DNA from 3 places in the Citrobacter sp. CRE-46 genome. Region 1 is predicted to be linked to each of the others. Evidence: predicted binding sites of a transcription regulator. Region 1 holds the regulator's gene; each other region holds the start of a gene.
The links. Region 1 encodes PurR, which represses purine synthesis genes. Its sites were predicted from a motif close to CANGCAAACGTTTGCNTG; they were not measured.
Positions count from the first base shown of each region.

Region 2: a site for PurR is predicted at 2,512-2,529, ahead of purT (formate-dependent phosphoribosylglycinamide formyltransferase). Genes of this name have one in related genera too.
Region 3: a site for PurR is predicted at 1,946-1,963, ahead of purL (phosphoribosylformylglycinamidine synthase). Genes of this name have one in related genera too.

Region 1 is NZ_CM184341.1:2,864,650-2,868,889, reverse strand. It holds gene punC (purine nucleoside transporter PunC) at 1-129, opposite strand, end outside; gene punR (DNA-binding transcriptional activator PunR) at 243-1,175, shown strand; gene purR (HTH-type transcriptional repressor PurR) at 1,172-2,197, opposite strand; gene cydH (cytochrome bd-I accessory subunit CydH) at 2,495-2,584, shown strand; gene AC534G_RS13940 (MFS transporter) at 2,760-3,929, shown strand; gene sodB (superoxide dismutase [Fe]) at 3,969-4,240, opposite strand, start outside.
Region 2 is NZ_CM184341.1:2,215,915-2,220,154, reverse strand. It holds gene ptrB (oligopeptidase B) at 1-825, opposite strand, end outside; gene AC534G_RS10540 (tellurite resistance TerB family protein) at 912-1,571, opposite strand; gene yebF (protein YebF) at 1,666-2,019, opposite strand; gene yebG (DNA damage-inducible protein YebG) at 2,141-2,431, opposite strand; gene purT (formate-dependent phosphoribosylglycinamide formyltransferase) at 2,564-3,742, shown strand; gene kdgA (bifunctional 4-hydroxy-2-oxoglutarate aldolase/2-dehydro-3-deoxy-phosphogluconate aldolase) at 3,811-4,240, opposite strand, start outside.
Region 3 is NZ_CM184341.1:1,358,751-1,362,990, forward strand. It holds gene tadA (tRNA adenosine(34) deaminase TadA) at 1-190, shown strand, start outside; gene mltF (membrane-bound lytic murein transglycosylase MltF) at 231-1,781, opposite strand; gene purL (phosphoribosylformylglycinamidine synthase) at 2,039-4,240, shown strand, end outside.

The sequences.
Region 1 (4,240 bases):
GACGGCAGATGCAGGTGTTTGCAGATCGGACTGAATCGCGGCAAAGGCGGGCAGATACATATCCGTCGCCAGAAAGCCGAGCACGCTAAGGCCCGCCAACCAGACTAAAAAACCTTTCCCAGGTTGCATCATCATTTCTCTTTTTTTAGCAATAGAACAATGCCGCTGAGTGTAGTGAGTGTAATTCACGCTGTGAAACGCTAATATTTGCTTACTGATTTCAAATTTTTTGTAGGCAGAATATGTGGTCGGAATATTCACTTGAAGTGGTTGATGCGGTTGCACGCAACGGCAGTTTCAGTTCAGCCGCGCAGGAGTTACACCGCGTACCTTCGGCGGTAAGCTACACCGTGCGCCAACTGGAGGAGTGGCTGGCTGTACCGCTTTTTGAGCGACGCCATCGCGATGTGGAATTAACGCCTGCCGGCGCGTGGTTTTTAAAAGAAGGGCGCTCTGTTATCAAAAAAATGCAGATCACTCGTCAGCAATGTCAACAAATCGCCAACGGCTGGCGAGGACAACTGGCAATCGCGGTAGATAACATTGTCCGTCCCGAACGTACCCGGCAGATGATTGTGGATTTCTATCGCCACTTTGATGATGTGGAACTGCTGGTTTTTCAGGAAGTCTTTAATGGTGTCTGGGATGCGCTTTCCGATGGGCGTGTAGAGCTGGCTATTGGCGCCACACAGGCCATTCCGGTAGGGGGTCGCTATACCTTCCGCGACATGGGCATGCTGAGCTGGAGCTGCGTGGTGGCCAGCCATCATCCGCTGGCGTCAATGTCGGGGCCGCTAAGCGATGATACGTTGCGCAACTGGCCGTCACTGGTGCGAGAAGATACCTCGCGTACATTGCCGAAGCGTATAACCTGGTTACTGGACAACCAAAAGCGCGTTGTGGTGCCTGACTGGGAATCTTCCGCAACCTGTTTATCTGCGGGATTGTGTGTAGGCATGGTACCAACACATTTTGCCAAGCCGTGGATTGATAGCGGTAAATGGGTGTCGCTGCAGTTGGAGAATCCCTTTCCTGATGCCGCGTGTTGTCTGACATGGCAACAGAACGATACCTCGCCAGCACTGAGCTGGTTGCTGGACTATTTAGGTGATAGCGAAACGCTGAATAAAGAATGGTTGCGGGAGCCAGATGAGGCCCCCGCACAACAGGCTTAACGACGATAATCGCGGAATGGACCGTCAGCAACGGAGCGGCGCTCTACCAGACGCGGATGAACCTCGATAGACTGCGACTCTTCGCGTTTATTCACGATGCGGTCTAACAGCATATTAAAGGCCGTTTCACCCAGTGAATCCTTAGGCTGGTGAATGGTGGTCAGCGCTGGCGTGAAGAAGCGGGCGTTGCGCACGTTATCATAACCGATGAGCGAGACATCCTGCGGTACGCGCAGTCCCATCTCATCAGCGGCGCACAGCGCGCCCATCGCCATGATATCGCCACCGCAGAAGACGGCGGTCGGACGATGCGACTGTGAAAGAATTTGCTGCATGGCGCGATAACCGGATTCAGGTTCAAAATCGCCCTGTACAATCCAGTTTTCGGGAACCTTAATCAGCGCTTCTTCCATCGCTTTCATAAAGCCAGCCAGACGACCGGCCCCGGTATTCCGCTCCATCGGGCCCGGGATTGCGCCAATCTCGCGATGGCCGCGTTCTATCAGATACCGACCCGCCATGTAACCGCCCTCGAAAGCGTTATCAATGACCGTATCGGTAAAATCAGCCTTAGCTTCGCCCCAGTCCATAACAACCATCGGAATATGGCGATACTCTTCGAGCATCGAAAGCAGAGGTTCCGGATACTCAGAACACATCACTAACAGACCATCAACGCGCTTTTGCGCCATCATCGACAGATAGGCCTGCTGCTTTTCAAGACTGTTCCATGCGTTGCCCAGAATCAGGGTATAGCCTTTCTGGAAACAGTTTTTCTCAACGGCTTCGATAATTTCGGCGAAATAGGCCGCTTCGCTGCTGGTCGCCAGCAAGCCGATAGACTTGGTGTGATTCACCTTCAGGCTGCGCGCAACTGCGCTTGGAGAATAGTGCAGCTCTTTGATCGCAGCCCAAACCGCATTACGCGTTTCTTCCGCGACAAAGCGCGTCTTGTTAATTACGTGTGATACGGTTGTAGTGGAAACGTTTGCTCGCTTCGCTACATCTTTAATTGTTGCCATTACATCTCACTCCAGACCATATCCTAAGCTCCTGAGAATACTCCAGGTAAACGTTTGCCTTCACACACCCTTAACGCAACGTAGGGGTTGCGGCACGCCGGGAAAACGACACGGAACGTCAGGAAGGGGTCAATGGCCGGTACGCTAATCAAGTAAGCGTGGAATTTTGTCTGATCTTAACGAAAAGGGGAAGAGTTAAAAGCAGTTATCAATATAAATCGTGAGAGATTTTTGCTTTCAAGTGTGTAAAAATGCGCAATATCACTTTTTGTGTGGGAATAAAAAGGAGAAAACTTGATGAGCACCGATCTGAAATTTTCGTTAGTGACTACCATTATTGTTCTGGGTTTGATCGTCGCGGGTGGCCTGACCGCAGCACTGCATTGATTTCCCCGAGGGAGTTAGCTCTCCCTCATCCTTTCCGCATCTATTCCCCCTCTATTGTTTGCGAATAAGCAAAAGTCTTTTGCAATTTTGTTAACTTTATTAATTTTGCGATCAATGTCATGCTTTTGACTCTTATTTTATGTCGCGCCACGGCTCGACGTTACGGAGTCGATATATGAAAATCAATTATCCCTTACTGGCGCTGGCGATTGGCGCGTTTGGCATTGGCACCACCGAATTTTCGCCAATGGGATTATTGCCCGTGATTGCCAAAGGGGTGGATGTCTCGATTCCCGCGGCCGGGATGCTGATTAGCGCGTATGCGGTTGGCGTGATGGTGGGAGCTCCGCTGATGACACTGCTGCTGTCCCATCGCGCGCGACGTAATGCGCTGATATTCCTGATGGCTATTTTCACGCTGGGCAACGTGCTTTCCGCTATCTCGCCGGATTACACCACGCTGATGCTGTCACGTATTTTGACCAGTCTTAATCACGGAGCCTTTTTTGGTCTCGGCTCTGTTGTCGCCGCAAGCGTGGTACCTAAACATAAGCAAGCCAGCGCCGTGGCAACCATGTTTATGGGGTTAACGATTGCCAATATTGGCGGTGTTCCCGCGGCGACGTGGCTTGGTGAGACAATCGGCTGGCGGATGTCGTTTATGGCGACGGCGGGTCTGGGCGTCATCGCTATGGTCAGCCTGTTCTTCTCATTACCGAAAGGTGGGTCAGGAGCGCGCCCCGATGTCCGCAGCGAACTGGCGGTACTTATGCGCCCACAGGTGCTGTCGGCTCTGCTGACCACTGTGCTGGGCGCAGGCGCGATGTTCACGCTTTATACTTACATTTCGCCGGTGCTGCACAGCATTACCCATGCCACACCGGCATTTGTGACCGGAATGCTGGTATTAATTGGCGTCGGATTCTCGATCGGAAACTATCTTGGTGGCAAACTGGCGGATCGTTCTGTCAACGGTACGCTTAAAGGCTTTTTGCTGTTGTTGATGGTTATTATGCTGGCCATTCCCTTCCTCGCGCGTAATGAGCTGGGGGCGGCGGTCAGTATGGTCGTCTGGGGCGCGGCGACGTTTGCGGTGGTTCCGCCGTTGCAGATGCGGGTGATGCGCGTTGCCAGCGAAGCGCCAGGGTTATCATCGTCAGTCAACATTGGCGCGTTTAACCTGGGAAATGCGTTAGGTGCGGCAGCCGGTGGGGCGGTGATTTCCGGTGGTCTGGGCTACAGTTTTGTACCCGTGATGGGAGCGATTGTGGCAGGGCTTGCGTTACTGCTGGTCTTTATCTCGGCAAGAAGGCAATCTGAAGAAGTCTGCACTGCCTCCAGCTAAGGCTAAAACGCAGAAGGGAGTCCCTTCTGCGTTATCATTTTATGCTGCGAAGTTCTTCGCAACAAATTCCCAGTTCACCAGCGCCCAGAAGTGCTCCAGGTAGCCAGGACGGGCATTGCGATAATCGATGTAGTAGGCGTGTTCCCATACGTCAACGGTCATCAGCGGCGTCGCGTCGGTCGTCAGCGGAGTACCTGCGTTGGAAGTAGAAACGATAGCCAGTTTGCCATCCGTTCCTTTAACCAGCCAGGTCCAGCCAGAACCGAAGTTTTTGATAGCGGCATCGGTGAATTGCGCTTTGAAATCCGCAA
Region 2 (4,240 bases), 650 kb from region 1:
GAGGCTGTACTCGTGGTCTTTACGCCGCGCTAAAAAAAGCAACGGTTCGGCGTCGGCTAGTTCTGCATCCAACAGCAGAACCTCACTGGTCGTCGCGCTGGCGATATGGATCACCACATAATGTAACGAGGTGGTTTTATGCAGACTGACATAAAACATGTCATCGGCTTCTTCGTACACCAATTCGTCCAGTGACGAGGGAGATCCAACGGTATGCCGCCAGACCTGGTACGGCAGTAACGTCGTGGCGTGTTTGCGAACGTAATAGAAGGTCTGGGAATCATTCGCCCAGACCAGATCCGCTTCAACGTTATCCAGTACTTCCGGATACCAGTTGCCGCTTTCCAGATTGCGGAAGCGAACGCCATATTGCCGACGAGAGAGGTAATCTTCGGCCAGCGCCATAATGCTGTTATCGGGTGATATCGCCAGCCCTCCCAGCGTATAAAATTCACTGTGGGCTGCGCGTTGGTTGCCGTCCAGCAGAGTATCCCATTCATCCCACTCTTCGCTGAGAACCGACTGGCGCTGATAAATGGCATATTCACATCCCGGTTCATAAATATGCCGGTAACGATAACCATTTTTCACATAGGGAGCGGACGCATCCTGTGGGGGAATACGGTCGATAATTTCTTTCAGAACGCGGTCCTGCAAAGCCTGCTGCGAAGCCATAACCTGATGGCCATACGCATTTTCCTGTTGCAGGTATTCGAGCACGTCCGGCTGCGAGCGGGTGTCGTCTCGCAACCAGTAATAATTATCAACACGTGTATCGCCATGCTGCGTCATGGCGTGAGGAATACGAGAAGCTTTTGGTAGCATGTCATTGTTCTTTTGCTTAAACATCCTATAAGGGTGGCAAAAGACAGCGATGATGCAAGCGAAACATGCGCCTTAGCGATAAGTAATTAACCCGGTAAAGCCTGTTTTTGCGCCTTCAGATCCTGTTCAATGCCGTCACGAACATCCTGTGGGATCTTCAACGCATCACCCAGCGCGTTCAGGTAGCTGCGCTCCATAAAGTGGTCGATATCAATCGCCGCACAGCTCAGGAAGTAAATTTCCAGCGCCTCTTCTTCGTTGCGGATCCCTTGCGCCAGGCGCTGAGGATCCAGCGGCTGTTCGATTGCCCGCTCAATTAGAACGCGGCCTTGCTCCTCAACACCCGCGTCACGAAGCTGCTGTTCAATGGCGGTACGCTCTTTGGCATCGATATGACCATCGCTTTTCGCCGCAAAAACCAGCGCCAGGATCAGGCGTTCAGTTCGCTCATCCAGCGGCGAGCTTTGTACGCCGAACTGCGGCTCATCCTGATGCGCGGCGCGAACTTTATCTTTGTATTTGTTCCACAGCACGGTTCCGGCAACTGCACCACCACCCACCAGAAGCGCGCTGGTGCCGTATTTGCTCAGTAACTTACGTGAGGATTTGTTGGCAACCAGTAATCCCGCCAGACCGCCTAACGCGCCAGGGACCAGAAGTTTACTCAGCCCTTGCTCGCCGGAAGATGATGCGGAGGATCCTTTTTGCCCAAGAAGAGATTGTAGTTGGTTCAGCCAGTTAGCCATTTTGCCCCTCAAGTACAGACGAATAATCGTCAAAGCGTACCCGAGGGGATGTCAGGAAGTGTTCAGCTCATCAAAAGATGTGCAAATACGCTCATTACTGCGGTTGATACTCCGCCGTTCCGGCCTGGCAGTCGACTTTTACCTGATAGTGAATATCCGCGCTTTTTCCGCGAACCGTCAGCGGGACCGACCATTTGCCATCTTTGCCCGTAATATCGGGGGTATTAACCCAGGCGACAGGATCGGCTTGCCCAACACGCTTTTGATCGTCAGCCCAGCGCGCGATGCGATTTTGCTGATAATCACGTTTCACGCTCGCCGCAATACCATCAGCATTCAGCCCTTCGCATTTTGGAAACTGAACATTTTTGCTTTCCATGTTTGCCGCAAAAACAGATACGCTGGCAGATAACAACAGCAGGCTTAACAACGCTCTTTTTTTATACATTTTTTTCTCCTTTATCTCCCCTTCTTCTTTCCGGTTGCATGTAGCAACGCGAAAGGACGTCAGGGATTGCACAATGATTCAGGGAAAAGCATGGTACAAAACGTCAGGAGCGCAAGTCGTTTCAGGCAGCCTGGGTATCATCCTCAGCGTGCGCGTCATCTTTAACGGCCTGCGGAGACGGCAGCTTGCCGTTTTTCAGGATGGCGCTCAGCACATCTTTTTGCTCAGCCAGCCACAGGGAAAGCGCTTCACGCTGCTCGTCTTCAAGCGCTACCGGTGACTGCTCCAGCCATGTGTCGAGCAAATCCGCTGTATCAAGCATTTTGTCATACGCATCGGCTTCCTTTTTGCTGGTAAACGACATTTTTTCCTCACCTTCCCGAATGACTACGTATTTAACTTCAACCGCCATTTTTGCAGCCTCTTAAATTACCTGTATTTATGTACAGTATATTCTTTTTGCGCCCTGAAATCAACCTGGTAATAAAGACAGACGCAAACGTTTTCGTATATACTGCGCCCAGATAAAACAGGGGATTAATTTATGACGTTATTAGGCACAGCGCTGCGTCCCGCAGCAACGCGAGTGATGTTATTAGGTTCAGGTGAACTGGGTAAAGAAGTGGCGATCGAATGCCAACGACTGGGTGTGGAAGTCATTGCCGTGGATCGTTACCCCGACGCGCCAGCCATGCACGTTGCCCATCGCACATACGTAATCAATATGCTCGATGGCGAAGCGTTACGCGAGGTTGTCGAGCGTGAAAAACCACATTATATCGTGCCGGAAATAGAGGCGATTGCCACGGATATGCTGGTAAAGCTGGAACAGGAAGGGCAACACGTTGTGCCGTGCGCACGAGCGACCCAACTGACCATGAACCGCGAAGGGATCCGCCGCCTCGCCGCAGAGGAGCTGTCTTTACCAACCTCTTCTTTCCGCTTTGCAGACAGCGAAACTCGCTTTCGCGAGGCCGTCGCCGAAATCGGCTTTCCTTGCATCGTGAAGCCAGTAATGAGTTCCTCAGGTAAGGGGCAAAGCTTTATTCGTTCAGCCGATCGGCTCACCGAAGCCTGGAACTATGCTCAACAGGGAGGCCGGGCAGGCGCCGGGCGCGTTATCGTCGAAGGCGTGGTAGATTTTGATTTTGAAATTACCCTGCTTACCGTTAGCGCTGTTGATGGCGTACACTTTTGCGCGCCGGTAGGGCATCGTCAGGAAGATGGCGATTATCGTGAATCCTGGCAGCCTCAGCAGATGAGCGACCTGGCGCTGGCGCGCGCGCAGGAGATTGCCCGTAAAGTCGTGCTGGCGTTAGGCGGCTACGGTCTGTTTGGCGTGGAGCTGTTTGTCTGCGGTGATGAGGTCATTTTTAGCGAAGTCTCCCCTCGCCCGCACGACACCGGGATGGTGACCTTAATTTCGCAGGACCTGTCTGAATTTGCCTTGCACGTCCGCGCATTTCTCGGTCTGCCCGTTGGCGCAATCCGTCAGTACGGGCCTTCCGCTTCCGCCGTTATTCTGCCGCAACTTAGCAGCCAGAATGTGACGTTTGATAACGTACAGGCCGCCGTGGGCGCTGGCCTGCAAGTACGATTCTTTGGTAAGCCGGAGATCGACGGGAGCCGTCGTTTAGGCGTGGTACTGGCTACAGCGCAAACCATTGAAGACGCGGTTGAACGCGCGAAACACGCCGCCGCACAGGTGAAAGTTACAGGATAAAAAACCAGACCCGTAGGCCGGATAAGGCGTTGATGCCGCATCCGGCCTACGGTTTACACATTAACGGCTTACTGCTTCGCGCCTTCTACTGCTTCACGAGCCAGTTTGGTAATGCGTTCGTAATCGCCAGCTTCCAGCGCATCTGCCGGAACCAGCCAGGAACCACCGATGCACAGCACGCTTTTCAGCGCGAGGTAGTCACGGTAATTCGCCGGAGAGATACCACCGGTTGGGCAGAAACGTACCTGAGAGAACGGGCCCGCAATCGCCTGCAGCGCTTTAGTACCGCCGTTCGCTTCCGCCGGGAAGAATTTGAACTCTTTCAATCCGTAGTCCATACCCAGCATCAGTTCAGAAACCGTGCTGATGCCAGGGATCAGCGGAATAGTCCCTTCCGTTGCGGCTTTTAACAGCGGCTCGGTCAGACCCGGGCTGATAGCAAACTGCGCACCGGCTTCGGTGACTTCAGCCAGTTGTTGCGGATTCAGTACAGTACCT
Region 3 (4,240 bases), 1.5 Mb from region 1:
TTTTGGCGCGCGCGATGCGAAAACGGGGGCGGCGGGTTCATTAATTGACGTGCTACATCACCCTGGAATGAATCATCGGGTTGAAGTGACAGAGGGAGTCCTGCGGGATGAATGCGCCACGCTGCTCAGCGATTTCTTTCGTATGCGTCGTCAGGAAATTAAAGCCCTGAAAAAATCCGCCAATGCGTAAATGCCGGTCTGATTGCCTGATGTTTATCAGGCCGATAAGACTACTTTTCCTCTTTCTTTTGCGCTGAAAACAGAAGGGAAGGGGAGTGCGTCAGGTAGTTTGACGACGTCTGAGACAGAAACGCGGAAAGCGGGAATTTCTCTTTACCTAATAACTCCGCGGGCGACACCGCCGGGTAATCCTGCGCCAGTTGCTGCGTTTCCTGCGCCTGTTTTTCTTTTTCTTGCAGATATCCCACCAGGCTTATCTGGTATTTACGGATATTTTCCACATAGGCATAGGCTTCATGACCACGCGCATAGCCATAGGTCAGCTTGTTGTAATACGGCTTTTGGCTGAGCAGCGGTAGACGCTGTTTTACATCGGACCAGCTATTCGGATTGCCTTTGGTTTTGACCGTCAGCGCCCGCGCGTCCAGCATATGCGCATAACCCATATTGTAGGCGGCAAGCGCAAACCAGATCCGTTCTCCTTCCGGGACGGTATCCGGCACTTTACTCATCATATCCTGCAAATAACGCGCGCCGCCGCTGATGCTCTGTTCGGCATCGGTACGGTCAGTCAGTCCGAGACTCTGGGCGGTATTTTTGGTCAACATCATCAGTCCGCGTACGCCGGTCGGAGAAGTGGCCTGCGCGTCCCAGTGCGACTCCTGATAAGAGATCGCGGCAAGCAGTCGCCAGTCTATTTCCTGCGCATACTTCTCAAACAGCGGCTTGAGGTCTGGCAACACGCTGTCTACGGCGCGCAAAAAGGTGCGGGTGTCGACATAGTCAAAATCATCGCCATGCCCAAGATATTTCTCTTCCAGTCTTGCCAGGGAACCCTCTTCGTTCATGGAATTAAAGAAATCCAACAGGGCAGCGGCCAGCGTATTGTCATCGTCCAGACGACTAAACCAGGTCACCGGCTGTTCGTCGGAGACGTCCAGCGCGACGGCCAGCTCAGGGTGTACGCGTTGGTACAGGCTGATGGCGACGGAATCGGCAATGGTGTAATCCAGCTTACCGGCGATGACATCATCAAGTAGTTCAGTGGTGCCCTTTTTGTCATCCACTTTCCAGCTCAGGTCGGGAAATTTTTTCTCTTTTAGCTGCTGGAGATCGTTAACCACCACATGCCCCGGGGCGATAGTCAACTGATTTTCATTCACGCTAGCCAGGGTTCGAGGGCGATATTGCCCAACCCGATACACCAACTGTTGTGACACCGAGTAATAGGTCGGGCCGGGCTGGTAATTTTTCACCCGCTCGCTGTTATACACCAGACCTGCGGCTAACAGATCGGCATTACCGTTATCCAGGTCGTCAAACAGCTGGCTGATGTTCTGGCGCACGGTGATTTTTAATTTCACGCCTAAATAGTTGGCGAACGCCTGGGCCAGTTCATAATCCAGACCGAATTTTTTGCCGTTGAGGGTCGCATAAGTTAATGGCGAGTCAATGGTACTGACGCGCAGTTCTCCCCGCGACTGAATGGCGGCGATACGATTTTCGGCTTTACCGAACCAGGGAATAGATGGCCAGAGGGCCGCTGCCAACAACAGCGTTAATATGCCGATGAACAGATAATTAATCTTTAATTTTTTCAATTAGTTAATTCTCTGAACCGTACGTTGTCTCTGCCTGCTGTAGTGTTGTTTAAGAAGTGAAGTCGTCATTAATGAGCGGCATTTTGCTTAAACTTGCGTCAGTTGGCAACTTATTAAGAAAACAGACCGCATTTGATGATAAGACGAGGCCGCGATTTTATTTCGACGCAAACGGTTTCGTCGGCGCGGTAGATTCTTTATAATACCGCCCGTTTCCCCCACTTGGGCACACCGAAAGCTTAGAAGACGAGAGACTTATGATGGAAATTCTGCGTGGTTCACCTGCACTGTCTGCATTCCGTATTAACAAACTGCTGGCACGTTTTCAGGCTGCCAACCTCCAGGTCCACAATATTTACGCCGAGTACGTCCATTTTGCCGATCTGAACGCACCGTTGAATAAAGATGAGCACGCGCAGCTTGCACGCCTGCTGAAATATGGTCCTGCTCTTCACAGCCACGCTCCTGAGGGCAAATTACTGCTGGTCACCCCTCGTCCGGGCACCATCTCCCCGTGGTCTTCTAAAGCGACTGATATTGCCCACAATTGCGGCCTACAACAGATTAGCCGTCTGGAACGTGGCGTTGCTTACTATGTCGAAGCGTCTACGCTGACTGCGGAGCAGTGGCAGGAGGTTGCCGACGTACTGCACGACCGCATGATGGAAACGGTTTTCTCTGCGCTAAACGATGCCGAAAAACTCTTTGCGCATCACCAGCCTGCGCCGGTCTCCAGCGTCGATCTGCTGGGTGAGGGCCGTCAGGCGCTGATTGACGCCAACGTGCGTCTCGGCCTGGCATTGGCGGAGGATGAAATCGACTATCTGCAGGACGCGTTCAGCAAACTGGGGCGCAACCCGAACGACATCGAACTGTACATGTTCGCGCAGGCCAACTCTGAGCACTGTCGCCACAAGATTTTTAACGCCGACTGGGTTATCGACGGTAAACAGCAGCCGAAGTCGCTGTTTAAGATGATCAAAAATACCTTTGAAACCACGCCGGACCACGTGCTGTCCGCCTATAAAGACAACGCCGCGGTGATGGAAGGTTCTGACGTGGGGCGCTACTTTGCCGACCACAAAACCGGTCGCTACGATTTCCATCAGGAGCCAGCCCATATCCTGATGAAGGTAGAAACTCACAACCACCCGACCGCCATCTCTCCGTGGCCGGGCGCGGCAACCGGATCCGGCGGTGAAATTCGTGATGAAGGCGCAACCGGGCGCGGCGCGAAGCCGAAAGCCGGGCTGGTGGGCTTCTCCGTTTCCAACCTGCGTATTCCGGGCTTTGAACAGCCATGGGAAGAAGACTTTGGTAAGCCGGACCGTATCGTTACCGCGCTGGATATCATGACCGAAGGGCCATTAGGCGGCGCGGCGTTTAATAATGAATTTGGTCGCCCGGCGCTGACCGGCTACTTCCGAACTTACGAAGAGAAGGTTAACAGCCACAACGGTGAAGAGCTGCGCGGCTACCACAAGCCGATCATGCTGGCGGGCGGGATCGGCAACATCCGCGCCGATCACGTGCAGAAAGGCGAGATCGTCGTCGGCGCGAAGCTGATTGTCCTCGGCGGTCCGGCGATGAACATCGGCCTCGGCGGTGGCGCTGCATCCTCTATGGCTTCCGGTCAGTCTGATGCCGATCTCGACTTCGCCTCCGTACAACGCGATAACCCGGAAATGGAACGCCGCTGTCAGGAAGTTATCGACCGCTGCTGGCAGATGGGCGATGCCAACCCGATTCTGTTTATTCACGACGTCGGCGCGGGCGGTCTGTCCAACGCCATGCCGGAGCTGGTAAGCGATGGCGGTCGCGGCGGTAAATTCCAGTTGCGCGATATCCTGAGCGACGAGCCGGGTATGAGCCCGCTGGAAATCTGGTGTAACGAATCCCAGGAGCGCTACGTGCTGGCGGTGGCCGCTGACCAGTTGCCACTGTTTGACGAACTGTGTAAGCGCGAGCGCGCGCCGTATGCGGTGATTGGGGAAGCTACTGAAGAGCAGCACCTGACCCTGAGCGACAGCCACTTCGACAACCAGCCGATCGATATGCCGCTGGACGTGTTGCTGGGCAAAACGCCGAAGATGACCCGCGATGTGCAGACGCTGAAAGCTAAGGGTGATGCCCTGAATCGTGGCGAAATCTCGATTGCCGATGCGGTGAACCGCGTACTGCATCTTCCGACCGTCGCGGAAAAAACCTTCCTCGTAACCATCGGCGACCGTACCGTTACCGGTATGGTGGCGCGTGACCAGATGGTCGGGCCGTGGCAGATCCCGGTGGCTAACTGTGCGGTGACCACCGCCAGTCTTGATAGCTACTATGGCGAAGCGATGTCTATCGGCGAACGTGCGCCAGTCGCTCTGCTGGACTTCGCAGCTTCTGCCCGTCTGGCTGTAGGTGAAGCGCTGACTAACATTGCGGCAACACAGATTGGCGACATCAAACGCATT